Regions from separate parts of the Streptomyces sp. NPDC047017 genome, predicted to be linked through region 1. Evidence: riboswitches for the same ligand, from Rfam matches in the RefSeq annotation. Region 1 holds a riboswitch; each other region holds the start of a gene.
What was found. Region 1 has a riboswitch for cobalamin ahead of metE (5-methyltetrahydropteroyltriglutamate--homocysteine S-methyltransferase). Riboswitches for the same ligand answer to the same signal wherever they lie in the genome.
Positions count from the first base shown of each region.

Region 2: linked by a shared signal. The riboswitch ahead of nrdI (class Ib ribonucleoside-diphosphate reductase assembly flavoprotein NrdI) and the one ahead of metE (5-methyltetrahydropteroyltriglutamate--homocysteine S-methyltransferase) in region 1 are both predicted to bind cobalamin.
Region 3: linked by a shared signal. The riboswitch ahead of ABZ858_RS26555 (CoA-acylating methylmalonate-semialdehyde dehydrogenase) and the one ahead of metE (5-methyltetrahydropteroyltriglutamate--homocysteine S-methyltransferase) in region 1 are both predicted to bind cobalamin.

Region 1 covers NZ_JBEYVW010000004.1:94,364-104,811, forward strand. The annotation lists gene ABZ858_RS08060 (fatty acyl-CoA synthetase) at 1-696, opposite strand, end outside; gene ABZ858_RS08065 (DUF2795 domain-containing protein) at 840-1,031, opposite strand; gene ABZ858_RS08070 (NAD(P)/FAD-dependent oxidoreductase) at 1,130-2,707, opposite strand; gene ABZ858_RS08075 (oxygenase MpaB family protein) at 2,758-3,645, opposite strand; gene ABZ858_RS08080 (ferredoxin) at 3,708-4,100, opposite strand; gene ABZ858_RS08085 (ChaB family protein) at 4,267-4,653, shown strand; gene ABZ858_RS08090 (DUF6479 family protein) at 4,717-5,085, shown strand; cobalamin riboswitch at 5,509-5,729, shown strand; gene metE (5-methyltetrahydropteroyltriglutamate--homocysteine S-methyltransferase) at 5,892-8,207, shown strand; partial or broken gene ABZ858_RS08100 (histidine phosphatase family protein) at 8,381-8,938, shown strand; gene ABZ858_RS08105 (CbtA family protein) at 9,468-10,220, opposite strand; gene ABZ858_RS08110 (CbtB-domain containing protein) at 10,242-10,448, opposite strand, start outside.
Region 2 covers NZ_JBEYVW010000017.1:98,653-109,100, reverse strand. The annotation lists gene ABZ858_RS26670 (hypothetical protein) at 1-216, shown strand, start outside; gene ABZ858_RS26665 (ATP-binding protein) at 555-1,124, shown strand; gene ABZ858_RS26660 (short-chain fatty acyl-CoA regulator family protein) at 1,121-2,554, opposite strand; gene aceA (isocitrate lyase) at 2,957-4,240, shown strand; gene aceB (malate synthase A) at 4,314-5,906, shown strand; gene ABZ858_RS26645 (3-hydroxybutyryl-CoA dehydrogenase) at 6,035-6,937, shown strand; cobalamin riboswitch at 7,051-7,272, shown strand; gene nrdI (class Ib ribonucleoside-diphosphate reductase assembly flavoprotein NrdI) at 7,438-7,857, shown strand; gene nrdE (class 1b ribonucleoside-diphosphate reductase subunit alpha) at 7,842-9,995, shown strand; gene nrdF (class 1b ribonucleoside-diphosphate reductase subunit beta) at 10,010-10,448, shown strand, end outside.
Region 3 covers NZ_JBEYVW010000017.1:78,496-88,943, forward strand. The annotation lists gene ABZ858_RS26530 (zinc-binding dehydrogenase) at 113-1,135, opposite strand; gene ABZ858_RS26535 (MerR family transcriptional regulator) at 1,171-1,557, opposite strand; gene ABZ858_RS26540 (alpha/beta hydrolase) at 1,676-2,269, opposite strand; gene ABZ858_RS26545 (NAD(P)/FAD-dependent oxidoreductase) at 2,411-3,952, opposite strand; gene ABZ858_RS26550 (PucR family transcriptional regulator) at 4,105-5,349, shown strand; cobalamin riboswitch at 5,568-5,749, shown strand; gene ABZ858_RS26555 (CoA-acylating methylmalonate-semialdehyde dehydrogenase) at 5,970-7,493, shown strand; gene ABZ858_RS26560 (acyl-CoA dehydrogenase family protein) at 7,501-8,649, shown strand; gene ABZ858_RS26565 (enoyl-CoA hydratase/isomerase family protein) at 8,646-9,725, shown strand; gene mmsB (3-hydroxyisobutyrate dehydrogenase) at 9,722-10,448, shown strand, end outside.

The sequences.
Region 1 (10,448 bases):
CCGGTCGCCGTCGGGGGCGTCCAGGATCGTGTTCGTCGCGCCGACGGCGAGGTAGGGCAGCAGGAACACGTGCGTCTGCGCCGAGTGGTAGAGCGGCAGCGCGTGCACGGGATGGTCGTCCGCGCGCAGGTCGAGGGCGGTGACGGCGCTCAGGTAGGCGTGCACCAGCGCCCGGTGGGTCATCATCGCGCCCTTGGGCAGGGCGGTGGTGCCGGAGGTGTAGAGCAGTTGCGCCAGGTCCTCGGCGCGCGGCTCGGGGCCGTCGTACGGTGCCGTGTCCGCCAGCGCGGCGAGCAGCGAGCCGGCCGCGTCGCGCAGCGGCAGCCGCCGTACGCCGCCGGGCAGCCGCCCGGCGAGGTCCGGGTCGGTCAGGACCAGCGCGCTGCCGGACTGGGCGAGGAGGTAGGCGAGGTCGTCGCCGGTGAGGTTCTGGTTGACCGGCACATGCACGAGGCCCGCGCGGGCGCAGGCCAGGAAGGCGATCAGATAGGCGTCGGAGTTGTGGCCGTAAGCGGCGACCCGGTCGCCGGGGGCGAGGCCCAGGCCGCGCAGGACGCCCGCCGCGCGGGAGACGGCGTCGTCGAGGGCGGCGTACGTCCAGGCCCGGTCGCCGTACCCGACGGCGGTCCGCGCCGGGGTGCGCCGGGCGCTGCGCCGCAGGAGTGCGTCGACCGTGCTCCCGTGTCCAGGCGTCATGACAGTCGATCCTGGGTGCGGCGCCGGGAGAGGTCAAGCACCGGGTCGGCACCCGCTTCCCGGCGGCTTCGCCCGGCGTGCCGGGGCCCGCCCTCCCTGGGGGACGGCGGGCCCGTGGACGGCTGCGCGGGCGCAGCGGGCCGTCACTTGTCGAAGACGGCCTTCTGTACCTCGTTCGGTCCGTCGAAGTGGTCCTGCTTCAGGCCGTCGAGCCGGCTGACGATCTTGTCGTTGGCCTTGTTCCGCCGGGCGCGGTCCACCAGGTGCTGCCTGTCGGTGGGATAGTCGGCGCCGCTGAGGGCCTTCTGCAGGTCGATCGGGCTGAGGTCGGCCATGGGAGCCTCCCGTGGGGGGTGGTACGGCCGCCGCGGGGCGGCCTGGTCGTACGGGCATTGCCTCGCCCTGTCGGAGTGCCCCGCCGCGGCGGGGGCATTCAGCCGCCCTGCCGCTGACCGGCTTCCAGGACGGCCATGGCCGCGTTGTGCCCGGGCACGCCGCTGACGCCGCCGCCGCGCACCGCGCCCGCGCCGCACAGCAGGACGTTGGCGTGCGGGGTCTCCACGCCCCAACGGCCGCCGCCTTCCTCGGCGTAGGGCCAGCTCAGCGCCCGGTGGAAGATGTGGCCGCCGGGCAGGCCGAGTTCCCGTTCCAGGTCCAGCGGGCTCTTCGCCTCGATGCAGGGCCTGCCCTCGGCGTCGGTGGCCAGGCAGTCGGCGAGCGGTTCGGCGAGGTGGCGGTCGAGCTGGGCCAGGGTGGCCTTGAGCAGTTCCGCCCGGACGGCGTCGTGGTCGCGGGCGAAGAGCCGGGCGGGGGTGTGCAGGCCGAACAGGGTGAGGGTGTGCCGGCCGCGGGCGGCGAGATCGGGGCCGAGGATGCTCGGATCGGTCAGGGAGTGGCAGTAGATCTCGGAGGGGGGCTCGGCGGGCGGTTCGCCGGCGGCGGCCCGGGCGTGGGCTGCGGCCAGCTGCCGGTAGCCCTCGGCGATGTGGAAGGTGCCGGCGAACGCCTCGCGCGGGTCGACGGAGGGGTCCCGGAGCCGGGGCAGCCGCTTGAGCAGCATGTTGACCTTCAGCTGGGCGCCCTCGGCGGGCTCGGGCGGTTCCTGGCCGGTCAGGGCGGCCAGCGCCTGCGGGGAGGCGTTGACCAGGACGTGCCGGGCGCCGACGGTGCCCTCGCCGTCCCGGGTGCGGTAGGTGACCTCGGCGGTGCGGCCGTCGGTGGCCACCCGGACGGCCTCGTGGCCGGTGGCCAGGCGGGCGCCCGCCGCGCGCGCCGCGCCGGCCAGCGCGTCGGTCAGGGCGCCCATGCCGCCGACCGGTACGTCCCAGGCGCCGGTGCCGCCGCCGATCACGTGGTAGAGGAAGCAGCGGTTCTGCGTCAGGGCGGGGTCGTGGGCGTCGGCGAAGGTGCCGATGAGGGCGTCGGTGAGGACCACGCCGCGGATCAGGTCGTCGGCGAAGCGGTCCTCGATCGCGGCCCCGATGGGCTCCTCGAACAGCATCCGCCAGGCGTCCTCGTCGGCCACCCGGCGGCGCAGGCCGGCCCGGGAGGGCAGCGGCTCGGTCAGGGTGGGGAAGATCCGCCGGGCGGCACGGCCGGTCGTGCCGTAGAAGCGCTGCCAGGACTCCCATTCGCGGTCGGAGCCGGTGAAGCGGGCGAAGGCCGCCCGGGTACGGTCCTCGCCGCCGCCCACGAGCAGCCCGGTGGGCCGGCCGTCGCGGTCGGCGGGCGTGTACGAGGAGATGGCGCGGGTGCGCAGCCGGAAGTCCAGGCCCAGGTCCTGGACGATCTTTCGGGGCAGCAGGCTGACGAGGTAGGAGTAGCGGGACAGCCGGGCGTCCACGCCGGGGAAGGGGCGGGTGGAGACGGCCGCGCCGCCGGTGCGGCCGAGCCGTTCCAGGACCAGCACCGACCGTCCGGCCCGGGCCAGGTAGGCGGCGGCGACCAGACCGTTGTGCCCGCCGCCGACGATCACCGCGTCATAGGTGCCGGGTGCCTCGTGTGCGCTCATGGCTCTTGGTAGCACGGGGGGTTCGGCGGCGGCCAGGGGCCGTGGCGCGGCTAGGGCCTGTCGCTTCGAGCAGGTCGAGCAGGTGGGGCGGCCTTGTGCGGGGCGGGACGGGCGCCGGGGCCGAGCCGGGCCGTGGCGCGCAGGATGTGCTTGGGGGGCAGCTGCCAGCGCACTCGGGCCGGTATCCGGCGCAGCAGGGTGCCGGTGGTGCGCAGCCGGCGGGTGACGATGGCGGGGGCCGGGGCCGCTCTGCCGTACAGCTCGTGGGCGTACGGGGGCAGGGAGGCGTACGCCAGCTGGGCCACGCGCCGCCACAGCAGGTCGCGCGCCGGGGCGAGCAGTGGGGGCGTCGGCGGGCGCTGGAGGAAGTCGTCCACCGCGCGGGCGTCCGCCCCGGCCGCGAGTTCGGGCCGGACGGCCGCGAAGTAGGCGGCGAGTTCGGCGCGGCTCGCGGGCACGGTGCGCGGGTCGAGGCCGACCAGGCGGGCGCTCGCGCGGTGCTCGGCGAGGTAGCGGTCGGCCTGGGCGTCGGTGAGCGGGAATCCGGAGCGGCGCAGCACGTGCAGATAGGAGTCGATCTCCGCGCAGTGCACCCACAGCAGCAGGTCGGGGGCGTCGATGCCGTACGTCTGCCCGGTGCTCGGGTCGGTGGCGGACAGCAGCCGGTGGATCCTGCGCACCCGGGCGCCCGCCTCCTCGGCGGCGCGGGTCGTGCCGTACGTCGTGGTGCCGACGAAGTTCGCGGTGCGCATCAGCCTGCCCCAGGCGTCCCGCCGGAAGTCGGAGTTCTCCATCACCCCGCGGACCGCGCGAGGGTGCAGGGCCTGCAGGTACAGCGCGCGGACGCCGGCCACCCACATCATCGGGTCCGCGTGCAGCTGCCAGGTCACCGAGGACGGCCCGAAGAGGCCGGGGTCACTCGTGCGTATGGTCTCCACGTCAGGCAGGCTAGCGCCGTCCGCGCGGCCGGTCGACGGGCCGGTGCGGTGGCGGAGGCGGGTCACTTCAGGGTCGCGATGAATTCCCCGCACGCCTTGGCGCAGGTCCGGCAGGCGTCCGCGGCCTGTGCGGCGCCGGGGTGCCGGTCGAAGACGTGGGCGGTGTCCAGGCAGACGCTCAGGCACCACTCCAGCTGGGTGCGGATCCCGGCCTCGTCCTGGGTGTTCTGCTCCGACAGCACCCGGCAGGTCGCGTCGCAGACCTCCGCGCACATGATGCCCCTGCGCCGCAGCAGCTCGGTCTCCTCGTCGCCGCCCGGTTCGACCAGGCTGGCGCGCAGCGCGCAGGCCCGCGCGCATGCCGTGCACGCCTGCGCGCAGGCGAACCGGTCCTCCAGGAACCGTATGAGTTCCTGTTGCGAAGTCGTCGATGGTGTCGTATCGGTCGTAGTCACCTCGCCCGGGTTGCCGGTGCCACACCCGCCAAACCCGGTGCCGGCAAGGGCCGCGGCCGTTTTCCGTCACGGGGCGGGGGCACTCGTCGGGCCCGGTGGGACGACCGGGTCGGACGGTTGGACGAACGGCTGACGGAGGTGGATTCCCGGGCCCGGACGACAGGAGCTGCCGTCGACGCTGGAGTGCTCCCCCCGGGAGGCCCGGCGCACCTGGATCAGGGCCCATGACGCGGCCGTCGAGACCTGCGGCGAGGGCGAGCGGGCGCACCGGGTGGCGTACGGCGCGCTCAAGCACATGTACGAGAAGGTCGGCGATCACTGGGAGCGCAAGGAGGGCGGCCGCAAGGGCCCCTCCGACCCGCGGTCGGCCCGGCCGCGCGGGCAGGGCGGCCGCGGCGGCGAGGGCGTCGACGAGAGCGCGCCCAAGGAGCAGCTGTACGACACGGCGAAGCGGCTCGGCATCGAGGGGCGCTCGCACCTGTCCAAGGACGAGCTGCTGGACGCGATCCGCAAGGCGAACCGTTCGCGGACCCGGCAGGCCAGGTCCGGCTGAGCCGACCGGGGGGTCCGCAGCGCGGCGCCGCTTCGCGGCACTGGCCAGGGGTACCCGCCGCCCATGAGCAACGCATCGGTGGACATCGCCGCGGCGCACGGCGCCGCGATCGGCATCTGGCCCTTCGTCCTGGGGCTCGTCCTGGTGGCCCTGCTGATCGGCGCCTTCTGGATGGGCGCGCGCATCCGCCGCCGCGAGCCCGCACCGCCGCGCCCCGAGGAGCAGCCGCGGCTGCCCGAGTCGGGCCCGGTCGGCGATGTCGTGGAGCGGCGTGCACCCGACGAGGTCCCCCGGGGCGGTGACCGGCTGACACCGCACCGGCTGAAGGCGCACGGGAACCTGGGGACCCGCACGAGCCCCGCCCCCGCACGTCCCCGCTGGGACGAGGGCGGCAGCGGCTCGTTCGGCAGCGGCGGGCCCGGCGCCCACTGACCGCCGCGCCGCACCGGGGAAGTGAGAGCAGGGAGGCTTCCATGGCGGCCGGAGAGCGGTCCTACGACCGTAGGGACGGGGTTTCTCGCGGGGGGTACGCCGTGCTCGCGGCGGCCTTCGGCGCGGGTGCGCGGGGCCGGGCGCCGTCGTGACGGCCGACTGGCTGCGGTACGCCTGGAGCCTCACGGAGCGGACGGCCGAGGGCTGACCGGCCGCCCGTGGAACGTGGGCGGGGAGGCGGGCAGCGCGTCGCGCACGTTCGGGGAGGTGGGCGGCCGGTCACCCGGCTTGCCGCAGCAACTTCCCGGCAGTCGTACGCAGTTGTGGACGAGCCGGCGGCCGTGGCCGCCGGCCGTGCGCCGCGTGTCTCATGTCACCATCCGAATGGCGGACGTGACGTACCACCTCGCCGGACGGCCCCGTAACCTTGCCCCCGCAGCTGGTTCGCCCCGTCCGCCAGGCGGGATGCGTCGCAAGAGGGAACCCGGTGGGAATCCGGGACTGCCCCGCAGCGGTGAGCGGGAACGACCGCCGTCATACGCACTGGGCCCGTCAGGGTCCGGGAAGCGACGGCCACTAGGAGTCTCGTACGACACGAGACGCGCCCGCGAGTCCGAAGACCTGCCCGCTGCCCGCGCCCGAACCACTCGCGCGCGGACATCCCGGTGACCTCGTGGGCGGGTCGGCGTACATACCAGGCGGTCGACCGTGCCCTGCCGCGCACGCGTACCGCCCGGTCCGTCACCCCTTCGCGCTCGCGTCCCGTCCCCGGGATCTCAGGGATTCATCTCGCGAAGGAGATCTCCGTGACAGCGAAGTCAGCGACGCCGGCCCCGCGGGCCACCGTCCACGGCTACCCCCGCCAGGGCCCGAACCGGGAACTGAAGAAGGCGATCGAGGGCTACTGGAAGGGCCGCGTCAGCGCCGACGCGCTGCGCGCCACCGCCGCGGACCTGCGCCGCGCCAACTGGCGGCAGCTCGCCGAGACCGGCGTCCACGAGGTGCCGACCGGCGACTTCTCGTACTACGACCACGTCCTCGACACCACCGTCATGGTCGGCGCGATCCCCGAGCGGCACCGGGCCGCCGTCGACGCGGACGCGCTGGACGGCTACTTCGCGATGGCCCGCGGCACCCAGGACGTGGCGCCGCTGGAGATGACCAAGTGGTTCGACACGAACTACCACTATCTGGTGCCCGAGTTGGGCCCGGGTACCGTCTTCACCGCTGACTCCGGCAAGCAGGTGGCGGAGCTGAAGGAGGCCCTCGCCCAGGGCCTGACCGCCCGTCCGGTCCTGGTCGGCCCGGTCACCTACCTCCTCCTCGCCAAGCCCGCGCCCGGCGTGCCCGCCGACTTCGAGCCGCTGACCCTGCTCGACCGGCTGCTGCCGGTGTACGCCGAGGTCCTCGCCGACCTGCGCGCGGCCGGCGCCGAGTGGGTGCAGCTGGACGAGCCCGCCCTCGTGCAGGACCGCACCCCGGCCGAGCTGAACGCCGCCGAGCGCGCCTACCGCGACCTCGGCGCCCTGACCGACCGGCCCCGGCTGCTGGTCGCCTCCTACTTCGACCGGCTCGGCGACGCCCTGCCCGTCCTGGCCAAGGCCCCGGTCGACGGGCTCGCCCTGGACTTCACCGAGGCCGCCGCCAACCTGGACGCGCTCGCCACCGTGGGCGGACTGCCCGGCAAGCGCCTGATCGCCGGTGTCGTCAACGGCCGCAACATCTGGGTCAACGACCTGGAGAAGTCCCTCGCCATCCTCGGCACCCTGCTCGGCCTGGCCGACCGGGTCGACGTGGCGGCCTCCTGCTCGCTCCTGCACGTGCCGCTGGACGCCGCCGCGGAACGGGACATCGAGCCGCAGATCCAGCGCTGGCTGGCCTTCGCCCGGCAGAAGACCGCCGAGATCGTCACCCTCGCCAAGGGCCTGGCCCAGGGCACCGGCGCGATCGCGGCCGAACTGGCCGCGAACCGGGCCGACCTCAACTCGCGGGCCACCTCGCCGATCACCCACGACCCGGCCGTCCGGGCCCGCGCCGCCGCCGTCACCGAGGCCGACGCGCGCCGCTCCCAGCCGTACGGCGAGCGGGCCGCCGCCCAGCGCGCCCACCTCGGCCTGCCGCTGCTGCCCACGACCACCATCGGCTCGTTCCCGCAGACCTCCGAACTGCGCGCCGCCCGCGCCGACCTGCGGTCCGGCCGAACCGACACGGCCGACTACGAGGAGCGCATCAAGGCGGAGATCCAGGAGGTCATCGCCTTCCAGGAGAAGACCGGCATCGACGTCCTGGTGCACGGCGAGCCCGAGCGCAACGACATGGTCCAGTACTTCGCCGAGCAGCTCACCGGCTACCTGGCCACGCAGCACGGCTGGGTGCAGTCCTACGGCACCCGTTACGTCCGCCCGCCGGTCCTGGCCGGCGACATCTCCCGCCCCGAGCCGATGACGGTGCGCTGGACGACGTACGCCCAGTCCCTCACCGGCCGCCCGGTCAAGGGCATGCTCACCGGGCCGGTCACCATGCTGGCCTGGTCGTTCGTCCGCGACGACCAGCCCCTCGGCGACACCGCGCGGCAGGTCGCGCTCGCCCTGCGCGACGAGGTGGGCGACCTGGAGGCGGCCGGGACCTCGGTCATCCAGGTGGACGAGCCCGCGCTGCGCGAGACGCTGCCGCTGCGGACCGCCGACCGCCCCGCCTACCTGGCCTGGGCCACCGAGGCGTTCCGCCTCACCACCGCCGGCGTACGCCCGGACACGCAGATCCACACCCACATGTGCTACGCCGAGTTCGGTGACATCGTCCAGGCCATCGACGACCTCGACGCCGACGTCATCAGCCTGGAGGCCGCCCGCTCCCACATGCAGGTCGCCCGGGAACTCGCCGCCCACGGCTACCCGCGCGAGGCCGGACCCGGCGTCTACGACATCCACTCCCCGCGGGTCCCGGGCACCGAGGAGGCGGCCGACCTGCTGCGCACCGGCCTGGAGGCCATCCCGGCGGAGCGCCTGTGGGTGAACCCCGACTGCGGTCTGAAGACCCGCGGCTGGCCGGAGACCCGGGCCTCCCTGGAGAACCTGGTCGCCGCCGCCCGCACGGTCCGGGCGGAACTGCCCGCGTCCTGACCCGCGCGCGGCCGTCGGGAGGGAAAGGGGCCGGGGAGGGAGCGCCGCGCTCCCTCCCCGACTCCCGACTCCCGGCCGCCGTCTCCGTCCCCGCCCCCCGGGCTTCACCGAGGGGCGCTCTGGCAGACTCACGCCGGGAGCGATCGCGCCGCGCAGACAGGAGACTTGACGACATGACCGCCCGAGTGCTGTTCGTCTCGCCGGCCACGAGCCGTTCGCTGCGGCAGGCCCGGTTCGACGACGGCGATCCGATCGACGCCGGCGCCGCGGTCCGGGCCCGGGCCGCGGCGGGCGCGCTGCCCCGGGCCGCGCGGGTCGTGGTCTCGCCCTCGGTACGCTGCCGCCAGACGGCGGCGGCGCTGGGGCTCGGCGGCGAGGCCGACCCGGAGCTGGCCGGCTGGGACGTGGGGCGCTGGCGGGGACGCACGCTCGACGAGGTCGGTGCCGCCGAAGGGGAGGCGGTGGCCCGCTGGCTGGCCGACCCGGGGGCGGCGCCGCACGGCGGGGAGTCGCTGCGGGACCTGTGCGCCCGGGTCGGGCGGCGGCTGGCGGCCCTGGCGGAGACGGCCGGCCGGACGCTCGCCGTGGTCGAACCGGAGGTCGTACGGGCGGCCGTGGTGCACGCGGTGGGCCTGCCGGTGGACGCCTTCTGGCGGCTGGACGTACCGCCGCTGACGGTCACCGAGCTGAGCGGCCGGGCCGGGCGCTGGAACCTGCGGCTGGGCCGGCCGCCGGCACCGGACGCTCAGGACGCCGGGAACGCCGGGGACACGGAGCAGGCCGGAAACGCAGAGCCGGCCGGGGACGCAGAGCCGGCCGGGGACGCAGAGCCGGCCGGGGGCACCGGGGAGGCCCGGGACACCGGGGAGGCCGGGGGCGCGGGGGCCGCCGGGTCGCGGTGACGGCGCAGCAGGACCGCCACCGCGCAGCGCAGGCAGCCGCCGTCCGCCGCGTGCGGACAGTCCTCGGCCGGGGCGCCGACCAGCGACTCCAGGTCCTTGAGCAGGTGTTCGGTGCGCTTGGCCTGCTGGGCGAGCACCCGCACCCGGGCGCTCTGGCCGCCGATCTGCCGGCGGCTGGCGATCAGCTGCTCGTACTCCTCGACGGTGAGGGCGACCGCCTCTCGGCCGCCGAGGGTGATACGGCGCGGCTGGGGACGTCTGGCCACGGGGGTCCTCCGCTCCACGTCCTGTGGTCCGCTTCGAGAACGCGAGAGGGCCCCCGGACGGTTCCGAAGGGCCCTCTGGTGTCCGGAAGGAGTCAGCCTGCGGCCGGAACCGTGCGGCCCGACGTGGCTTCGGCGGGCTTCGGGTTCAGCAGCCGTTCGGCCAGTTCACCGAAGGCGAGGCCGAATCCGCCCCACAGCACGGCCTGGATGGCCAGCGCGGAGAGCCGGAACCGCCACAGCAGGGCGGCCGGGAAGTCCGCCGGCACCTCGTTGATGACCGGCAGGAACGCGTACGCCAGCCCGATCACGACGGCGAACGCGGCCACCGCGGCCACGGTCGCCCACCAGGTGCCCAGCGCGGGCGCCAGGCGCTTGCCGAGGATGGTGGCGGCGACCGCGAGCAGGACGCTGAGCACCATCATCAGGAAGTACAGGGTGGTCCGCTTGCCGATGGTGTCGGGGTCGCCGACCGAGGGCGGGTTGGCCGGGTACTTCAGGAACGGCACGACGTACACGGCGAGCAGCGCGCAGCCGGACAGCAGCAGCGCGGTCGCCCGCGGGGAGAAGCGGCCCACGCGGCCGAGCGCGAAGCAGAAGGCGAGCGCCGCGATGCCGCCGAAGGCGACCCCGTAGACCAGGACGCCGGTGGCGAGGCCGGCGGTGGACTGCAGGGAGCGGGAGACGACCTCCATCTCGTGCTCGTGGGAGTGGGCGTCCTCGAAGCTGATCGCCTTGTCGACATTGGGCTCACCGAGGAGGTAGGCCGCGACCAGCGCGAGCACGCCCGCGGCCAGCCCCGCGAGCATGCCGCGGACGAGCAGGTTTCTTACCGTTGCGGAGTTCATGGGTGTGCGGCGTCCCTCGCGTCAGTGGCAGGGGAAGCCGAGCAGGTGGCGGGCGTCGTGCACCCATTCGTGGACGTCCGTGCCGCTGAACACGGACGTGGCGCCCTGCTCGGCGCCGACGAAGTACAGCAGGATCAGCATCAGGACGCCGAAGAAGACCGCCCAGGGAGCTATCGCCTTGAGCGGCAGCTTGGCGGGAACGACGGGGGTGGTGGCTGTCGGCTGGGC
Region 2 (10,448 bases), on a different contig from region 1:
TCCTACGCACGCAAGGGCTACGCGGGCGGCTTCGGCACCGCGGCGGCCGAGGCGGCGGCCGGCCAGAAGACGACGGCCGCTTCCACGACCGCGTCCGCGACCGCGTCGGCCGCGCACGGGCCCGGGCAGGCCACCACCACCGCCGCGCTGGCCGGCACCGGCGCCCTGCTCGGACTGACCGGTGTCCTCGCCAGGCGGCGCCTGCGGCGTCGGTGAGTTCACGCGGACAGCGCCCCGGCGGCGGTACGACCGCTGCCGGGGCCGTCCCACGTGCCCCGGTGCCCGGGAACGGGCCGGTCAGATCCACCCGTCCAGATCCACCCGTCGCGGACGGCGTACGGGGCGAGCAGCGCGGGCGGCACGCGGTCGCTCGTCCGCCTTGCCGTTCCGTACTGCCTTACTGCCGTCCGTACTTGCCGTACCGCCGCCCGTACTGCCGTCCCTCTTGCTGTCCATCTGACGCCAGGTGCACCGCCTCGCCACCGCCTCGCCACCACCGGGGCCTCCGGCCGGTAGGAGTGGTGTCCTGCCCCGTGCCCCGAGGAGATACCGCCATGCACCGCGCCCAGGCCCGTTCCAGTCTCGAGTTCAGCTTCGCGGCGGCCCCGGCGGCGGTGCGCGCCGCGCGGCACCGGATCTCGGCGACGGTACGGGAGTGGGGCGTCCCGCTGGACGAGGAGCTGTACTTCCGCCTGGAACTGGTGGCGTCGGAGCTGCTGACCAACGCGGCACTGCACGCGGGCGGCCGGCTGACCGCCGTGGTCGCCCTGGAGCTGGACCTTCTCGTCGTCGAGGTCCTGGACGAGAGCGCGGCGGCGCCCCGGCCACGTACGGCGGGGCCGGACGACGAGAGCGGCCGCGGCCTCACCCTCGTCGACGCCCTGTGCCTGTTGTACGGCAGCGAGCCCACGGCGGAGGGGAAGCGCTGCTGGGCGGTCCTGCCGCTCCGGCCGGCGCACATCGGCACCGGCCCCGCCCACGACCCGGACACCTCCGCCGGCCCCTGCTCCGCCCATGGCCCGGACCCCGCCCACGACCCGGACCCCGCCTACGGCCCCGACTCCGTCCGCTGGTCGCTCACCCCCGGCGGGTTCCGCCTGCTCGCCCGGCTGTGCGCGTCCTAGGAGCGCGAGGTGCCGCGGGTGCCCCTCGGCTGAGGTTCCGCCACCGGATAGGGCACGAAGGTGCTGCTGTTCTGGTCGATGCGCAGGGCGCGGCCCAGGGGCGGGGCGGCCCGCTGGGGGCAGTCGAGGCGTTCGCAGACGCGGCAGCCCATGCCGATCGGGGTGGCGGCGGAGGCGTTGGTGAGGTCGAGTCCGTCGGAGTAGACGAGCCGGTGGGCGTGGCGGGTCTCGCAGCCGAGGCCGATGGCGTAGGTGCGCCCCGGTTCGCCCCAGCCACCACGGTGCCGGGTGACCGCGCGGGCGGTCCACAAGTACCGCTGCCCGTCGGGCATTTCGGCGAGCTGGACGTGGATGCGGCCGGGGGCGGCGAACGCCTCGTAGACGTTCCACAGCGGGCAGGTGCCGCCGGCCCGGGAGAAGTGGAACCCGGTGGCCGACTGCCGTTTGGACATGTTCCCGGCCCGGTCGACGCGGACGAAGGAGAAGGGCACCCCGCGCAGCCGTGGCCGCTGGAGGGTGCTCAGGCGGTGGCAGACGGTCTCGTAGCCCATGCCGTAGTGGTCGGCGAGGCGCTCGATGTCGTAGCGGACTTCCTCGGCCGCCGTGTGGAAGGCGGTGTACGGCAGGATCAGGGCGGCGGCGAAGTAGTGGGCGATGCCGATCCGGGCCAGGGTGTGGGCGGGTGAGCCGGGCGGGAAGTCCTCGGCGGCCTGCCGGTCGAAGGCGTCGCTGCCCTCAAGGAGGGCGAGCTGGGTGGCCATGCGGAAGGCGCGCTGGCCGGGCCGGAGGCGGCCGGAGAGGTGGAGGGTGCGGGTGCGTTCGTCGTAGTGGTGCGGGTGGCCGCCCTTCTCGCCGGTGAGGCGGACGCCGTGGGTGCCGGCAAGGCGGACCGTCAGGGCCGCGGTCACCTCGCCGGGCCGGATGCCGATCTCCTCGGCGAGGTCCTCGGCCGCGAGGTCGGTGTCGTGCAGGTAGTTCTGCCGGCGGTAGAAGAAGTCGCGGATCTCCTCGTGCGGTGAGCGGGGTGCCTCGACGGGGGTGCCGCGGCCGTCGGCGGCGCCGGCGAGCCGTTCGGACAGGAGCTGGTTGCGGCGTCCGAGGTCGAGCAGGACCTGCGCGACGGCGGGCAGCCGGGCGGCGAGTTCGGCGAGGTCGGCGGAGGAGACCCGGGACGCGGCGATCTCCCCGGTCAGGGTCTCGCGCAGGTCGGCCACCAGCCGGGTGGTGTCGCGCTCGGAGAAGAAGCCGGGGTCGACGCCGAAGGTCTCGGTCAGCCGGAGCAGGACGGGCACGGTGAGCGGGCGCGAGTCGTGCTCCATCTGGTTCAGGTAGCTCGGCGAGATGCCCAGCACCCGGGCCAGTTCGGCCTGGCTCATCCGGCGTTCCGCGCGCAGCCGCCGCAGCCGCGCCCCCGCATAGGTCTTGCTCAACCGACCGCTCCTCGCACCGGGCACCTGACCCGGCCAGCGTACGGGACACATACCCCGCCCGACCCTTCGCAACGTTGGCAAAAAGCGGCGAGAAGATTCGCAGAAGTTGGCACCGGTCCACAGTTGATGGCACTCAGTGCCAGTGTCAGAGTCGTAGTGCGGCCCGCCGGAACCGGCAGCCACCACCCGGAACCGGGGCGCGATTCACTGCCCTGACGTCGGAGATCCCGGCATCCGTGGCGGTCTGCGTCGGCAGCGTTGCTCAGCTTCACCCTCCGGGGTGACGGCGGGCCGCACCCCAGCAAGCGACACACAGTGCCATCTCTGTTCGTCCGGGCGATGTCCGGGCGGCGGGATTGGCAGCCGGTACAGCCGGCACAGACCGAGGAGACGGTGACAGTCATGGCAGAAGCGAGGACGCGGGCGGCCGAGGACCTGGCGCGGCGCTGGGCCACCGACCCGCGCTGGCAGGGCATCGAGCGCACCTACGGCGCCGAGGACGTCGTGCGCCTCTCCGGCAGCGTCCGCGAGGAGCACACCCTCGCCCGGCGCGGCGCCGAACGGCTCTGGCGCCGGCTGCACGAGCAGGACTACATCCACGCCCTCGGCGCGCTCACCGGCGGCCAGGCCGTGCAGCAGGTCAAGGCGGGACTCCAGGCCATCTACCTGTCCGGCTGGCAGGTCGCCGCCGACGCCAACCAGGCCGGGCACACCTACCCCGACCAGAGCCTGTACCCCGTCAACTCGGTGCCGCAGGTGGTCCGCCGGATCAACAACGCGCTGCTGCGCGCCGACCAGATCGCCACCGCCGAGGACGCCGGCGACACCACCGACTGGCTGGCGCCGATCGTCGCCGACGCGGAGGCCGGTTTCGGCGGCCCGCTCAACGCGTTCGAGCTGACCAAGGCGATGATCGCGGCGGGCGCCGCCGGCATCCACTACGAGGACCAGCTCGCCTCCGAGAAGAAGTGCGGCCACCTCGGCGGCAAGGTGCTGGTGCCGACCTCGCAGCACATCCGCACCCTGAACGCGGCCCGGCTCGCCGCCGACATCGCCGACGTGCCCACGGTGATCGTCGCCCGCACCGACGCGCTCGCCGCCAACCTGCTCACCAGCGACGTCGACGAGCGCGACGCCGAGTTCGTCACCGGCGAGCGCACGGCGGAGGGCTTCTACCGGGTCCGGGGCGGCATGGCCCCGGTCATCTCCCGGGGCCTGGCCTACGCCCCGTACGCCGACCTGATCTGGGTGGAGACCGGCACCCCGGACCTGGCCCAGGCCCGCGAGTTCGCCGAGGCGATCCACGCGCGCTACCCCGACCAGCTGCTCGCCTACAACTGCTCGCCGTCCTTCAACTGGAAGGCCGCGCTGGACGACGACCAGATCGCCAAGTTCCAGCGGGAGCTGGGCGCGATGGGCTACCGGTTCCAGTTCATCACGCTGGCCGGGTTCCACTCCCTCAACCACGGCATGTTCGACCTGGCGCGCGGCTACGCCGAGCACGGCATGACCGCGTACGTCGACCTCCAGGAGAAGGAGTTCGCCGCGCAGGCCCACGGCTTCACCGCCGTCAAGCACCAGCGCGAGGTCGGCACCGGCTACTTCGATCTGGTCTCCACCGCTGTCAACCCCGCCTCCTCCACCACGGCGCTGGCCGGCTCCACGGAGGCGGAGCAGTTCCACTAGGCAGCCCCCTCGGCCGAGCGGAGGGGGCGACCGTCCCCGCCCCCTCCGCTCCCGTCCCCGTCAGGAGAGCCCGATGCCCACCACCGCACTCACCCAGCAGATCCGTGTCCTGGCCGCGTCCGGCCACCGGCACGACGAGATCCTCACCCCCGCCGCCCTGGACTTCGTCGGCCGGCTCACCGAGGCGTTCGAGCCGCGCCGGCGGGAGCTGATGAAGGAACGCCGCCGGCAGGCGCTGCGGCTGGCGGCGGGCTCGCCGCTGGGCTTTCCCATGGTCACCGCCTCGGTGCGCGCGGACCCGGGCTGGCGGGTGGCGCCGCCCGCGCCCGGCCTGACCGACCGCCGGGTGGAGATCACCGGCCCGCCGGACCGCCGTATGACGGTCAACGCGCTGAACTCCGGCGCCCAGGTGTGGATGGCGGACTTCGAGGACGCCACCGCGCCCCTGTGGGACAACGTGGTCGGCGGGCAGCTCAACCTGCTCGACGCCATCGAGCGGCGGATCGACTTCACCACGCCCGAGGGCCGTGAGTACCGGCTCGGCGAGCGGCTCGCCACCATCATGGTCCGCCCGCGCGGCTGGCACCTGGACGAGGAGCACCTGGAGTTCGACGGCCGCCCGGTGCCCGCCGCGCTTGTCGACTTCGGCCTGTACTTCTTCCACTGCGCCCAGCGGCAGATCGACGCCGGGCACGGCCCGTACTTCTACCTGCCCAAGCTGGAGAACCGGTACGAGGCCCGGCTGTGGAACGACGTGTTCCTGCTCGCCCAGGAGCTGCTCGGCATCCCGCGCGGCACGGTCCGCGCCACCGTCCTCATCGAGACGATCACCGCCGCGTTCGAGATGGAGGAGATCCTGTACGAGCTGCGCGAGCACGGCGCAGGGCTCAACGCGGGCCGCTGGGACTACCTGTTCAGCCTGATCAAGACGTTCGGGCACCGCACCGACTTCCTGCTGCCGGACCGTGCCGAGGTCACGATGACCGCGCCCTTCCTGCGGGCCTACACCGAGCTGCTCGTCCGCACCTGCCACCGGCGCGGGGCGCACGCCATCGGCGGGATGGCCGCCCAGGTGCCGGAGAAGGACCCGGCCGCGAACGAGGCCGCGCTCGCCAAGGTCCGCCTCGACAAGGAGCGGGAGGCCGAGGACGGTTTCGACGGGTCCTGGGTGGCCCATCCCGCGCTCGTCCCGGTCTGCCGCGAGGTCTTCGACGGCGTCCTCGGCGCGCGGCCCCACCAGCTCGACCGCGGCCGCGACGACGTCGAGGTGACCCCCGCCGACCTGCTGGACGTGCGCCGGATCAGCGGCCCGCCCAGCGCCGAGGGGGTGCGCACCAACGTCTCCGTCGCGCTGCGGTACTACGCCGCCTGGCTGCGCGGCCAGGGCGCGGTCGCGCTCGACGGGCTGATGGAGGACGCGGCCACCGCCGAGATCGCCCGGGTGCAGATCTGGCAGTGGCTGCGGCACCGGGTCGTCGACCGGGAGACCGTGCAGCGGGTGCTCGACGAGGAGTGCGCCGCGCTGGGCGCCGCGTACCCGTGGGCACCCGTCGACGACATCCGCGCCCTGTTCGAACGGACCGCGATGGCAGGCGAGTTGCCGCTGTTCTTCACCCCGGACGCCTACACCCACCACCTCGTGCGCCGACCGGAGGTGCGGGCGTGAGCGCGGCGGGCGGCGCGCGCGGCGGCGTGAACGCGGCGGGCGGAAGCGGGGCGGGTGTGAGCACGCCGACCGGAGGTGCGGGCGTGAGCGCGGCGGGCGTGGGCGGGGCGGGCGGAGGTGCGGCGGGCGTGAGTACGGCGGGCGTTGCGCGCGGCGGCGTGAGTGCGAGCGGCATCACGCGCGTCGGTGTGGTCGGCGGCGGGCAGATGGGTGCGGGCATCGCGGAGGTGTGCGCGCGGGCCGGGCTGGACACCGTGGTCTGCGAGGTGGACGCGGTCGCCGCCCGCGCGGCACGGGACCGGGTGGCCGCCTCGCTCGACCGGGCGGTGCGGCGCGGCAAGCTGGAGCGGGCGGCGGCGCGGGACGCGCTGGAGCGGACGGTGTTCGCCGGCAGCCTGGACGGCCTCGCCGACCGGCAGCTCGTCGTCGAGGCCGTCGTCGAGAACCCGGACGCCAAGACGGAGGTCTTCGCCGCCCTGGACAAGATCGTCGAGGACCCGGCGGCCGTGCTGGCCACCAACACCTCCTCGCTGCCCGTGATGCGGCTCGGCATGGCGACCGCCCGCGCGGACCGGGTCGTGGGCCTGCACTTCTTCAACCCCGTCCCCGTGCTGCCGCTGGTCGAGGTGGTGACCTCGCTGCACACCTCGGCGCAGACGACGGCCCGGGTCGAGGACTTCGCCACCCGCACGCTCGGCAAGACGGTCGTCCGCTCCCAGGACCGGGCCGGCTTCGTCGTCAACGCCCTGCTGATCCCCTACCTGCTCGCCGCCGTCCGGATGGCGGAGTCCGGCTTCGCCACCGCCGCCGACATCGACACCGGCATGGAACTGGGCTGCGCCCACCCCATGGGCCCGCTCAGGCTCGCCGACCTGATCGGCCTGGACACCGTCGCCTCCATCGCCGAGTCCCTGTACGACGAGTTCCGCGAGCCGCTCCACGCCCCGCCGCCGCTGCTCCAGCGGATGGTGCAGGCGGGACTCCTCGGCCGCAAGTCCGGCCGGGGGTTCCATACCTACGACCAGGGCTGAGGGCCTGGTACGACATCGTCCTGCCCCCTCCGGAGGGGGCAGGACTTAGGTATACCTAAGTCCTCGCTGGAACACAACATCTGGGCTGTGTGTGCTCAGCGAGTTCCAGATGTAGTGTTGTCGCTGCTGGTGGTTCGCCGGGCACTTCGGTGTCCGGCGTCGCAAGAGGGAACCCGGTGGGAATCCGGGGCTGCCCCGCAGCGGTGAGTGGGAACGACCGCCGTCACACGCACTGGGTCCGCACGACGGGCCTGGGAAGCGACGGCCAGTAGGAGTCTCTACGGCACGGGACACGCCCGCGAGTCCGAAGACCTGCCACCGGTGCGCACACCGGACGGCGGTGTGCGCGCTCCGAGGCCCCGAGGGAGGGCCAGGTGGCAGACGCACGGACCCGGGCACAGGTGCATCCACGCCCCGGCGCCCTGCCGTCCGCGCCGCGCCGCTCCTCCCCTCCAGGTCCTCGGACCCCGTCGGGAACGAGCGAGAGGAGGCGGCGGCCGATGGGCGCACTCGTGTATTTCTCCAGCGTCTCGGAGAACACCAAGCGCTTCGTGGAAAGGCTGGGCCTGCCCGCCACACGCATCCCCCTGCACCCCCACCGCGAGGGCATGCCGCGGGTGACCGGGCCGTATGTGCTGGTCGTGCCCACCTACGGCGGCGGCGAACGCGCCGGCGCGGTCCCCAAGCAGGTGGTCCGCTTTCTGAACGTCGAGGCCAACCGCGCCCTGCTGCGCGGGGTCATCGCCTCCGGAAACACCAACTTCGGCGCGGACTACTGCCTGGCCGGCCGGGTGATCTCGGCGAAGTGCCAGGTCCCCGAGCTGTACCGATTCGAACTGCTGGGCACGGACCACGACGTCCGTGCCGTGAGGGAAGGACTCAGGACGTTTTGGACACGACACTCATCGGCGGCGGCGTGATCACCGCGCCGCGCGAGTCGGTCGGCACGCGCAAGGACTACCACGCGCTGAACGCCATGCTGAACATGTACGACTGCGAGGGCCGCATCCAGTTCGACAAGGACCGCGAGGCCGTCCGCCAGTACTTCCTCCAGCACGTCGATCCCCGCACGGTGACGTTCGGGTCGCTGAAGGAGAAGATCGACCACCTCATCGAGCACGGCTACTACGAGGAGGCGTTCGTCCGGCGCTACGACTGGGAGTTCCTGGAGGCCCTGTACCGGCAGGCGTACGCCCACGAGCACCGCTTCCGCACCTTCCTGGGCGCCTTCAAGTACTACACGTCGTACACGCTGAAGACCTTCGACGGCTCCCGCTACCTGGAGCGCTACGAGGACCGGGTCGTCGCGACCGCCCTGTGTCTCGGCGCCGGTGACGAGGAGCTGGCCTCCCGTCTGGTGGACGAGATGATGACCGGCCGCTTCCAGCCGGCCACCCCGACCTTCCTCAACGCCGGCAAGGCCCAGCGCGGCGAGCTGGTCTCCTGCTTCCTGCTGCGGGTCGAGGACAACCTCGAATCCATCGGGCGCGGCGTCAACTCCGCGCTCCAGCTCAGCAAGCGGGGCGGCGGCGTGGCACTGCTGCTGACCAACCTGCGCGAACAGGGCGCCCCGATCAAGAAGATCGAGAACCAGTCCTCCGGTGTCGTGCCGGTGATGAAGCTCCTGGAGGACTCCTTCTCGTACGCCAACCAGCTCGGCGCGCGGCAGGGCGCGGGCGCGGTGTACCTGCACGCCCACCACCCCGACATCATGCGGTTCCTGGACACCAAGCGGGAGAACGCGGACGAGAAGATCCGCATCAAGACGCTCTCCCTCGGCGTGGTCGTCCCCGACATCACCTTCGAACTGGCCAAGCGCAACGAGGACATGCACCTGTTCTCGCCGTACGACGTCGAGCGCGAGTACGGAAAGCCGCTGGCGGACCTGTCGGTGAGCGAACACTACGACGAGCTGGTCGCAAACCCGCGCATCCGCAAGACCAGGCTGAGCGCCCGCGAGTTCTTCAAGACGATCGCGGAGCTGCAGTTCGAGTCGGGCTACCCGTACCTGCTGTTCGAGGACACGGTGAACCGGGCCAACCCGATCCCGGGCTGGATCAACATGTCCAATCTGTGCTCGGAGATCCTCCAGGTCAACACGCCGAGCACGTACGACGCCGCGCTCGGCTACGAGACGGTCGGCCGGGACATCTCGTGCAACCTGGGGTCGCTGAACATCGCCGCCGCGATGGCCTCGCCCGACCTCGGCACGACGGTGGAGACCGCGGTGCGCGGCCTGACGTCCGTCTCCGACCAGTCGGACATCACCGCGGTGCCGTCCGTGGCGCGCGGCAACGACCTGTCGCACGCCATCGGCCTGGGCCAGATGAACCTGCACGGCTACCTCGCCGCGCGGCGCGTCCACTACGGCAGCGAGGAGGGCGTCGACTTCACGAACATGTACTTCTACGCCGTCGCCTACCACGCGCTGCGCGCCTCCCACCGCATCGCCGTCGAGCGCGGCACCGCCTTCGACGGCTTCGAGAAGTCGGCGTACGCGGACGGCTCCTACTTCGACAAGTACACCGAGCGGGTGTGGGAGCCGGCCACCGAGCGGGTGCGGCAGCTGTTCGCCGACGCGGGGATCACGCTGCCCACGCAGGCCGACTGGCGTGAGCTGAAGGAGGCCGTCCGCGAGCACGGCATCTACAACCAGTACCTCCAGGCCGTCCCGCCCACCGGCTCCATCAGCTACATCAACGACGCCACCGCCTCCCTCCACCCGGTCGCCGCCAAGGTGGAGATCCGCAAGGAGGGCAAGCTCGGCCGCGTCTACTATCCGGCGCCGCACATGGACGACGACAACCTGGAGTACTTCCAGGACGCGTACGAGATCGGCTACGAGAAGATCATCGACACCTACGCGGCGGCCACCCAGCACGTCGACCAGGGCCTGAGCTGCACGCTCTTCTTCCGGGACACGGCGACGACCCGCGATCTGAACAAGGCGCAGATCCACGCCTGGCGCAAGGGCATCAAGACCCTGTACTACATCCGGCTGCGCCAGGAGGCCCTGGCCGGCACCGAGATCGAGAACTGCCTGTCCTGCACGCTGTGAGGAACGTACCGACGATGACCACCACCCCCGCCCCGCCGGCCGAGCTGTCGGTCACTCCCCCGTCCTACCGCCACGACCCCGCCGCCCGGCTGCGCCCGGTCAACTGGAACCGCGTCACCGACGAGAAGGACCTGGAGGTGTGGAACCGGCTCACCGCCAACTTCTGGCTGCCCGAGAAGGTACCGCTGTCCAACGACGTGAACGCCTGGCAGCAGCGGCTCACCGCCGGGGAACGCACCCTGACCATGCGGGTGTTCACCGGCCTGACCATGCTCGACACCGTGCAGGCCACGGTCGGTGAGATCGTGCAGATCCAGGACGCGCGCACCGAGCACGAGGAGGCCGTCTACACCAACATCGCCTTCATGCAGGCGGTGCACGCCCGCAGTTACTCGTCCGTCTTCTCCACCCTCTCCACCACCCCGGAGATCGACGACGCCTACCGCTGGGCCG
Region 3 (10,448 bases), on a different contig from region 1:
ACGACACAAGAGGTTCGCACAGCCCGCACGCGGCGGGCAAACCGGGGCCGCCGCCGACAGACCGTCCCGGCAGACCACGACAGACCGTCCCGGCAGACCGCCCCGGTGGCCGTCACCGCCACGGATCGAGGGCGTGCTTGCCCGAGGTCCGCCCCGCTTCGAGCTGCCGGAGCACCGAGGGGCCCTCGGCGAGCGGGTGGACCTGCGGGGCGCCGGGCGGGTACACGCCCTGGGCGATGAGGACTTCGAGCTCGGTGAGCAGCGACCGGTAGACGGACGGGACCGCGGAGGCCAGCGCGCCGATGTGCAGCCCCTGGATGCGGACCTGGTGGGTGAACACCAGCTCATGCGTGCTGAGTTGGGCTTCACCGGAGGCGGCCCCGAAGACGACGACCCGTCCGGTGAAGGGCTTGGCGACGGACAGGCTGGTCTCGAACGTGGCCCGCCCCACCGACTCCAGGACCAGATCGACTCCGCCGGTCAGCCGGGTGATCTCCGCGGCCAGGTCGGGGCGCCGGCTGTCGAGGACCACGTCGGCGCCGAGCGCCCTGACCGTGTCGTGCTTGGCCGCCGACGCGGTGCCGATCACGCGCGCGCCGTAGTGGTGGGCGAGCCGGACGGCGGCCTGGCCCACACCCCCGGCCGCGGCGTGCACGAGCACCACCTCACCCGGCTCGATCCCGCCCAGCGGCTTCAACGCGGCCAGTGCGGTGGCCCAGTTGAGGACCAGGCCGAGGGCCTGGGCGTCGTTCCAGCCGGACGGCACGGGAAGCACCGTCGCGGCCGGCATCGTCATGTACTGCGCGAAGGCGCCCGGCCCCGTGCCGACCACGTGGGTGCCGACGGGCAGCGGGCGCTCCACCCCCGCGCCGACGCCCACGATCTCCCCGGCGGCCTCGAAACCCGCGACGTACGGCGCCCGCGGGCCCCCCGCGTAGGTGCCGTACGTCTGCATGACGTCCGCGAAGTTGACTCCGGCGGCGCCGACGCGGATCAGGTACTCGCCGGGCCCGGGAGCGGGGCGGCGGTGACCGGTCGTCAGGGACAGGTCACCCGGTCCCGCCTGCGACCCCTGGACCAGTGCGCGTACCGTCCGCGATGCCGTGCGCGGCTGCTGCTGCTCTGCGATCTCCATGCACCGAACATAGGAGCCTCACACTGGTGGCAAGGTCAAGTGCCGTTCGGAAAAACAGTGGTGTGCCGGGCCTCTCGCAAGTAGGCGTCGAGCGCGGCCTGCTGGTCGCTGAGGGCGGCGACCCGTGCGGCGAGCCGGTCGCGGTAGTGCTGCACCTCGCCCAGGAACTCCGGTCCGGGTCCGGGCACGTCCAGTCCGCCGCCGACGCCGTCCGTGAGGCGGGGGAGCAGCTGTCTGATCAGCCGCACCGGAAGCCCGGACTCCAGCAGCGAGCGGATGACGAGCACCCGGTCGATCGTCGATCCGCAGTAGTCGCGGAACCCGTTGCCGCACCGACCGGGGACGATCAAACCCTCGTCCTCGTAGTGCCGTAGTGATCTCGCACTCACACCGCTCGCCCGGGAGGCGTCACCGATCTTCATACCCAAAGCCAACGCCACGGCACGCCGCGATCTTCCACGACCTTTGCCCGGCCCCTCGGCTCGACGCCCGCCCAGCTCGCCCCCGAGGTATCCGGCTACGTCCGGTCGGCCGCCAGGTTCAGCGACGGCCGAGCGAGTCGATGAAGCGGTTGAGGCGGGTGACGGCTTGCCGGAGTGCGCCAACGGACCCCGCGGTGTCGCCCGCCAGTTCGAGGGAGTGATCCGCTGACGGGATCTCCAGGACGTCGAGTTGCGTGGACTCGGCGACCCGCCGGTCCCAGAGCCGGTCGGCGCTGCCTCCGATGAGCAGGGTCGGTGCCTGGGTCGCACGGAGGCCGCGGACCACGTGGTCGTAGGTCAGGACGGGGGTCAGCCAGGCCGCCGGGAGGCCGCGACCGGCTGCGATGCCGCAGGCGAGTGAGCCCAGGGACTTCCCGACGAGGAGGCGACAGGCGCCGTCCTCGGCGTCGACAGCCCGGGTGACCTGTCCCTCCACCCAGGCGATCCGGTCCTCCACGGTGAGGCGGGAGAAGTCGGCCGGGATCTGCCACCACAACTCCTGGACCGTCCAGCCGTGCTGGAGGAGAACGGCGCGGGCGAAGTGCAGCAGCGGCCTGGCGGGTGAGTAACCGACGCCCGGGAGGACGAGCGCCACACGGTCATCGGCTCCGTCGTAACGGGTGGGGACGGCGAAAGGCGAGGGATCGGGCATGGCCGGAGGGTACTCGCGGCCCTGCCCGACCCCTGGCCCACCCGACCCCTGGCCCACCCGACTCCTGGCCCACCCGACCCCTGGCCCACGGGCCGATGGGGGCCGGTGTCTACCGGCCCCGGGGGGCGTCGGCCGCCCCCCTCACGATGCCCCCTGGACGCCCCCCGCCCCCACAGCCGCCCCCGCCGCCCCCGCCCGACAAGCTCCGGCCCGGCCGAAACGCAGTTCCGGGTCCACCACGCTCTGCGCGCGCAGCAGCTTGACGTCCGAGTGGTAGTCCATCGAGGTCAGCCAGGGGGACCGGTCGCCCTGGCGGGGCAGTTGGTCGACCGCGCGCTGGATGTAGCCGGCGGCGAAGTCGAGGAACGGCCGGGTCGGCATCGCCGGATCGGCGGGCTCGGGGCGGCAGATGTCGTGGCCGAGGCGGTCCATGTGGGCCAGCAGCCGGCAGAAGTGCTCGCACAGCAGGCCGACCTTCAGCGTCCAGGAGCTGTTGGTGTAGCCGATGGCGAAGGCCAGGTTGGGTACGCCGGACAGCATCATGCCCTTGTAGGCGACGGTGTCGGGCAGCCGGACCTCCTCGCCGTCCACGGTGACCCGGACGCCGCCGAACGCCCGCACGTTCAGGCCGGTCGCGGTGACGACGACATCGGCGTCGAGTTCGCGGCCGGACGCGAGCAGCAGCCCGTTCTCGGTGAACGAGGTGACCCGGTCCGTGACGACCGAGGCGCTCCCGGCGCGGATGGCCCGGAACAGATCCCCGTCGGGCACCGCGCACAGCCGCTGGTCCCAGGGGTCGTACGGGGGATTGAAGTGCTCGTCGACCGGATAACCGTCCGGCAGCTGACGGGCGTTGACCCACCGGATCAGCCGGCGCGCGGCCTTCGGGTGCTTCTGGCAGAAGGACCAGACCAGACGCTGCTGGGCGATGTTCTTGCGCCGGGTCAGCGCGTAACCGCGCCGCGGCCCGAGATACTTCTTCAGGGCGTTGGCGATCACGTCCTTCTTCGGGACGGGCAGGATGTACGACGGGGTCCGCTGCACCATCGTCACCTGCGCGGCGGTCTCGGCCATCGAGGGCACCAGCGTGACCGCGGTGGCGCCGCTGCCGATCACCACCACCCGCCGGCCGGCGTAGTCCAGGTCCTCGGGCCAGTGCTGCGGGTGCACGACCGTACCGCGGAAGCGCTCGCGGCCCTTGAACTCCGGGGCGAATCCCCGGTCGTAGCGGTAGTAGCCGCTGGCGCAGAACAGCCACGCGCACGTCAGCGTCGTCCGCTCGCCGGTGTCGGTGCGCTCGACCCGCACCGTCCAGCGGGCCCGCTCGGTCGACCAGGACGCGGAGCGCACCTCGTGGTGGTAGCGGATGTGGCGGTCCAGGCCGTTCTCGGTCGCGGTCTCGCGCAGATACGCCAGGATCCGCGGCGCGGAGGCGATCGACTCCTCGTCCCGCCACGGCTTGAACTCGTAGCCGAAGGTGTGCAGGTCCGAGTCGGAGCGGATGCCCGGATAGCGGAACAGGTCCCAGGTCCCGCCGGAGGCGGCCCGCCCCTCCAGGATCGCGAAGCTCTTCGACGGCAGCTCGGCCGACAGATAGCGGCCGGCCCCGATACCGGAGATCCCGGCGCCGATGATCAGGACGTCGAGGTGTTCGGCGGCGGGTGCGGCTGAGGCAGCGGGCATGGGCGGCGACTCCAGACGGCCGGGCGACCAGACGATGACGTGCGGCTCGTCCATGGTGGAACGTCCACGGCGGAACGGCAAAGCACGAAGTGCACCGGGTCGCGGCTCGCACGGTGCAGTATGCACCACCCCCGCACCGCTAGAGTCGGCGCATGCCGCCGTGGAACCCGCCCTCGCCCCGCGTGCGGGAGCTGATGCGCAGGGGCGCCGAGATCGCCCTCACCCCCCGCCCGGAATGGCTCGCCGAACTCGACGCCGCCACGCTGTCCGGCCGGGCCCAGCAGCAGATCGCCGCCGACCCGGTGCTGGCCGCCGGGACCCGCCGGACGAACCGGTCCAACCTGCTGTTCTGGGCGGCCTGCAACGTCCGCGCCCCCGGCGAGCCGGTGCCCGCGAACGAGGGCGACGCGCCCCTGGCCATCGCCCGCGACCTCGTGCGGCGCGGCCTGGACGAGACCGCGCTCGACGCCTACCGGGTCGGCCAGAGCGTCGCCGTCCGGGTGTGGACGCAGATCGCCTGCTCGCTCACGGACGACCCGGCGGAACTGAGTGAACTGCTCGACGTGTCCCTGCGCTCCATCGCCGCGTTCGTGGACGACACGGTCGCCGCCATCGCCGCCCGCATGCACGCCGAGCGCGGCGAACTCACCCGCGGCACCCACGCCGAGCGCCGCGAGATCGTGGCCCTGCTGCTGGACGGCGCGCCGATCACCCGGCAGCGCGCCCAGGCCCGGCTGGGCCACGCGCTGGACGCGACGCACACCGCGGCCGTGGTCTGGACCGACGATCCCGACGCCGACCTGCACCAGCTCGACCGGGCCGCGGACGCCCTGGCCGCCGCGGCGGGCCGGAGCGCGGCACTGAGCGTCATCGCCGGCGCCGCGACCCGCTGGGTGTGGGTACACGGCCGCCCCGGCACGGACGACGTACGGGCCGCCCTGGACCGGCTGCCGGCCGCGCGCGTCGCGCTCGGCCCGGCCGCACCCGGCGTCGACGGCTTCCGCCGCAGCCATCTCGACGCGCTCACCACCCAGCGGATGCTGGCCAGGCTCTCCTCCACCCACCGCCTGGCCTCCTACGACGAGATCGAACTCGTCGCCCTCCTCACCCAGGACCCCGAACACGCCGACCGCTTCGTCAAACGCACCCTCGGCGACCTCGCGACGGCCCCGCCCGAACTCACCGAGGCGGTACGCGCCTTCCTCTCCGCACAGTGCAACGCCTCCCGCGCCGCCACCCGCCTCTTCACCCACCGCAACACCCTCCTGCGCCGCCTCACCCGCGCCGACCACCTCCTGCCCCACCCCCTCGCCACCCACCCCCTGGAAGTCGCGGCCGCCCTCGAAATCCTCCACTGGCGGGGACCCGACCGACTCGCGGGAGGTCAGGTCACGTGATCTTCGACTCCGCACCCCTGTAGTGCGTTCGGCCCCCGTGCGGAGCACGAAGTACACCCACGCATGTGTACGGCTCCAGCACGAGGGCCGAGCACTGCGCGTCGGCCGCGGCGGCACCTCCCGCCGCACACCCCCGGGCCGCAGACCGCAGACCGCAGACTTCAGACCCCGGATCCCAGGCCCCGGATCCCAGACCCTGGATTTACTAGGGCGTCCAACTATATAGTCGCGACCAAGGCCCGCGGTGCAGGGAAGCCGGTGTGATTCCGGCACGGTCCCGCCACTGTGACCGGGGAGTACGCCGTCGAGCGGTACGCCACTGACGAGCTGGATGTCGGGAAGGCGGACGGCGCGCGCTGATCCGGGAGTCAGGATACCGGCCGCGGGATGTTCCGTGTTGTCCACGAGGATGGAGCTGACACGCATGGCATCGGTGCGCGTCCACGACCCCGGCGGCCCCGCCGCACGGGCCTGGTCCCGTCGTAGTCCCCGAAGGCGTCTCCTCGCCGTCTGACGGCACCCGCCATACGCGATCTCACGCCGCCCGTCCCGCCCCGCGCCCTCGCGCGCCCGGGTGCGGCGGCGTGCCGTCCCGGATCACCTGACGAGAGCAGGCACCCATGATCCGTCCGCACGACCACACCGGTGTGCGCGAACTGACCCACTTCGTCGGCGGCAAGCACACCCCGGGAACATCGGGGCGCCACGGCGACGTGTACGACCCCAACACCGGAGAGGTCCAGGCCCGCGTACCCCTGGCGGACCGCGCCGAGACCGAGGCGGCGATCGCCGTCGCCGCCGACGCCCAGCGGGAGTGGGCCGAGTGGAACCCCCAGCGCCGCGCCCGCGTCCTGCTGCGCTTCCTGCACCTGGCCGAGCAGGAGAAGGACGCCCTGGCCCGGCTGCTGGCCGCCGAGCACGGCAAGACCGTCGCCGACGCGCACGGGGACATTCAGCGCGGCCTGGAGGTGGTGGAGTTCGCCGCGGGCGTCCCGCACCTGATCAAGGGCGAGTTCACCGACAACGCCGGCACCGGCATCGACGTCCACTCGCTGCGCGCCCCGGTGGGCGTGATCGCCGGCATCACCCCGTTCAACTTCCCCGCGATGATCCCGCTGTGGATGGCCGCCCCCGCGCTGGCCTGCGGCAACGCCTTCGTCCTCAAGCCCTCCGAGCGTGACCCGTCCGTGCCGCTGCGGCTCGCGGAGCTGTTCCTGGAGGCGGGCCTGCCGGCCGGTGTCCTCAACGTCGTCAACGGCGCCCGGGAAGCGGTCGACACCCTGCTGGAGGACCCGCGCGTCGGCGCCCTCGCGTTCGTCGGCTCCACCCCCGTCGCCGCGCACGTCTACGCCACCGCCGCCGCCCACGGCAAGCGCGCCCAGTGCTTCGGCGGCGCCAAGAACCACCTGATCGTGATGCCGGACGCCGACCTCGACCAGGCCGTCGACGCCCTGATCGGCGCGGGCTACGGCTCGGCCGGCGAACGCTGCATGGCCATCTCGGTCGCCGTCCCCGTGGGCGAGGCCACCGCCGACGCCCTCGTGGCCCGGCTCAAGGAGCGCGTCGGCGCACTGCGCATCGGGCGCAGCGACGACCCCGAGGCCGACTTCGGCCCGCTGGTCGGCCCGGACGCCCTCGAACGCGTCCGCTCCTACCTCGCCCTGGGCATCGAGGAGGGCGCCGAACTCGTCGTCGACGGACGGGACTTCGTGCTCCCCGGCCATGAGGGCGGCTTCTTCGCCGGTGCCTCGCTGTTCGACCGGGTCACCCCGGCGATGCGCATCCACCAGGAGGAGATCTTCGGACCGGTGCTGTCCGTCGTCCGCGCCGCCGACTACGAGCAGGCGCTGCGGCTGCCCAGCGAGCACGTGTACGGCAACGGCGTGGCGATCTTCACCCGGGACGGGGACACCGCCCGTGACTTCACCCGGCGGGTGAACACCGGCATGGTCGGCGTGAACGTGCCCATTCCGGTGCCGGTCGCCTACCACACCTTCGGCGGCTGGAAGCGCTCCGGCTTCGGCGACCTCAACCAGCACGGCCCGGACGCCATCCGCTTCTGCACCCGCACCAAGACCGTGACCTCGCGCTGGCCCGCCGGGCTGCGCGAGGGCGCGAGCTTCACGATCCCCACGATGGGCTGAGCGTCGTATGACCACCACCCTGCTCACCGAGGACCAGCAGGCCCTCGTCGAGACCACCCTGGACTTCGCCCAGGACCACATCGCCCCGCACGCCCTCGACTGGGACCGCGACAAGCACTTCCCCGTCGCCACACTGCGCAAGGCCGCCGGCCTCGGACTCGGCGGCGTCTACGTCCGCGAGGACTCCGGCGGCTCCGGACTCACCCGCGCCGACGGCGTCCTCGTCTTCGAGAGCCTGGCCTCCGGGTGCCCGTCCATCGCCGGGTACCTGTCCATCCACAACATGGTCGCCTGGATGATCGACCACTACGGCGACGACGCCCAGCGCGAGCGCTGGCTGCCCCGGCTGTGCGCGATGGAGGACCTCGCGAGCTACTGCCTGACCGAACCCGGCGCCGGATCGGACGCCGCGGCCCTGACCACCCGCGCCGTCCGGGACGGCGACGGCCATGTGCTGACCGGCGTCAAGCAGTTCATCTCCGGGGCCGGCGCCGCCCAGTTGTACGTCGTGATGGCCCGCACCGGCGGCGACGGCGCCGAGGGCATCTCCGCGTTCGTCGTCGACAAGGACGACCCCGGCGTCGGCTTCGGCCCCGACGAACGGAAGATGGGCTGGAACGCCCAGCCCACCCGCCAGGTCGTCCTGGACGGGGTACGGGTGCCCGCCGGCCGGCTCCTGGGCCGCGAGGGACAGGGCTTCCGCATCGCCATGAACGGCCTCAACGGCGGCCGGCTCGGCATCGCCGCCTGCTCCCTGGGCGGCGCCCGCAGCGCCCTGGACCGCAGCCTGGCCCACCTCGCCGACCGGGAGGCGTTCGGCCGCCGGCTGCTGGACGCCGAGGCGCTGCGCTTCCGCCTCGCCGACATGGCCACCGAACTGGCCGCCGCGCGCGCCCTGGTGCGGCAGGCGGCCGAGGCCCTGGACCGGGGCGACGCGCAGGCGCCGTATCTGTGCGCGATGGCGAAGCGGTTCGCCACCGACACGGGGTACTCGGTGGCCGACCGGGCACTGCAACTGCACGGAGGCTACGGCTACCTGAACGAGTACGGCGTCGAGAAGATCGTCCGGGACCTGCGGGTCCACCAGATCCTGGAAGGAACCAACGAGATCATGCGTGTCATCGTGGCCCGCGGCCTGACGGAGGCGTTCCGGTGACCGGCGGCGACGCGGACGTCCTGCTGCGCCGCACCGGCCGGGCCGCCCACATCGTCCTCAACCGCCCGCGCGCCCTCAACGCCCTGACCCACCCGATGGTGTCCCGCGTCGACGAGGCCCTCACCGCCTGGGAACGGGACCCGGCCGTCGAGACGATCGTCCTCATGGGCGCCGGCGAGCGCGGCCTGTCCGCCGGCGGTGACGTCCGCGCCATCCACGACGACGCCCGCGACGGCGACGGCACCGCCACGGCGGCGTTCTGGCGCGACGAGTACCACCTCAACGCGCGGATCGCCCGCTTCCCGAAACCGTACGTCGCCCTGATGGACGGCATCGTCATGGGCGGCGGCGTCGGCCTGTCCGCCCACGGCAGCGTCCGTATCGTCACCGAACGGTCCCGGGTCGCCATGCCCGAGACCGGCATCGGCTTCGTACCGGACGTCGGCGGCACCTACCTGCTGGCCCTCTCACCCGGCGAACTGGGCACCCACCTCGCCCTGACCGGCGCGCAGGCCGGCGCCGAGGACGCCCTGCTGTGCGGGCTCGCCGACCACCACGTGCCCGCCGCCGCGCTGGCGGACCTCGTCGGCGACCTGGCCCGCCTGCCGGTCCGCGAGGCACTGGCCCGGCACGTACGGCCCGCACCGCGGGGCGTGCTGGCCGACCGGCGCGCCTGGATCGACGCCTGCTACGCCGCCGACAGCGTCGAGGAGATCGTGCGGCGGCTGACCGCCCACGGCGACCCGGCCGCCCGGGAGACCGCCGAGACCCTGCTCGCCAAGTCCCCGACCGCGCTGAAGGTCACCCTGGCCTCGCTGCGCCGGGCCCGGCGGCTCGGCTCGCTGGAACAGGTGCTCGACCAGGAGTACCGGGTCTCCTGCGCGGCGCTGACCGCGCCCGATCTGGTCGAGGGCATCCGCGCCCAGGTCGTCGACAAGGACCGCGGCCCGCGCTGGGCACCGAAGACCCTCGGCGAGGTCACCGACGCCGACGTCGCACGCTTCTTCGCCCCGCTCGGCGCGCGCGAACTCGGGCTCGCCGCCGCGGCCGGCACCGCCGCGGAGGTGGCCTGGTGAGCAGCACCGTCGCCTTCGTCGGACTCGGGCACATGGGCGGCCCGATGGCCGCCAACCTGGTCAGGGCCGGCTACCGGGTGCTCGGCCACGACCTCGTCCCCGAGGCGGTGGCGGCCGCCGCGGGCGCCGGGGTGCGGCCGGCCGCGTCCGCGGCCGAGGCGGCCGCCGGCGCCGACGTGGTCGTCAGCATGCTGCCCGCCGGGCGGCACGTCCTCGCCCTCTACGACGACATCCTCGCCGCCGCCCGCCCCGCGACCCTCTTCGTCGACTGCTCCACCATCGACGTCGCCGACGCCCGCACCGCCCACGACCGGGCGCTCGCCGCGGGCATGCGGGCCCTGGACGCCCCCGTCTCCGGCGGGGTCGTCGGCGCCGAAGCCGCCACCTTGACCTTCATGGCCGGCGGCGCGGAACCGGAGTTCGCCGAGGCCCGTCCGCTGCTGGAGGCCATGGGCCGCAAGGCCGTCCACTGCGGCGGGGCGGGCGCCGGGCAGGCCGCCAAGATCTGCAACAACATGATCCTCGGCATCTCCATGATCGCCGTCAGTGAGGCGTTCGTCCTCGGGGAGAGCCTCGGCCTGTCCCACCAGGCGCTCTACGACGTGGCGTCCACCGCCTCCGGCCAGTGCTGGGCACTCAGCGTCAACTGCCCCGTCCCCGGCCCCGTACCGGCCAGCCCCGCCAACCGCGACTACCGCCCCGGCTTCGCCGCCTCCCTGATGG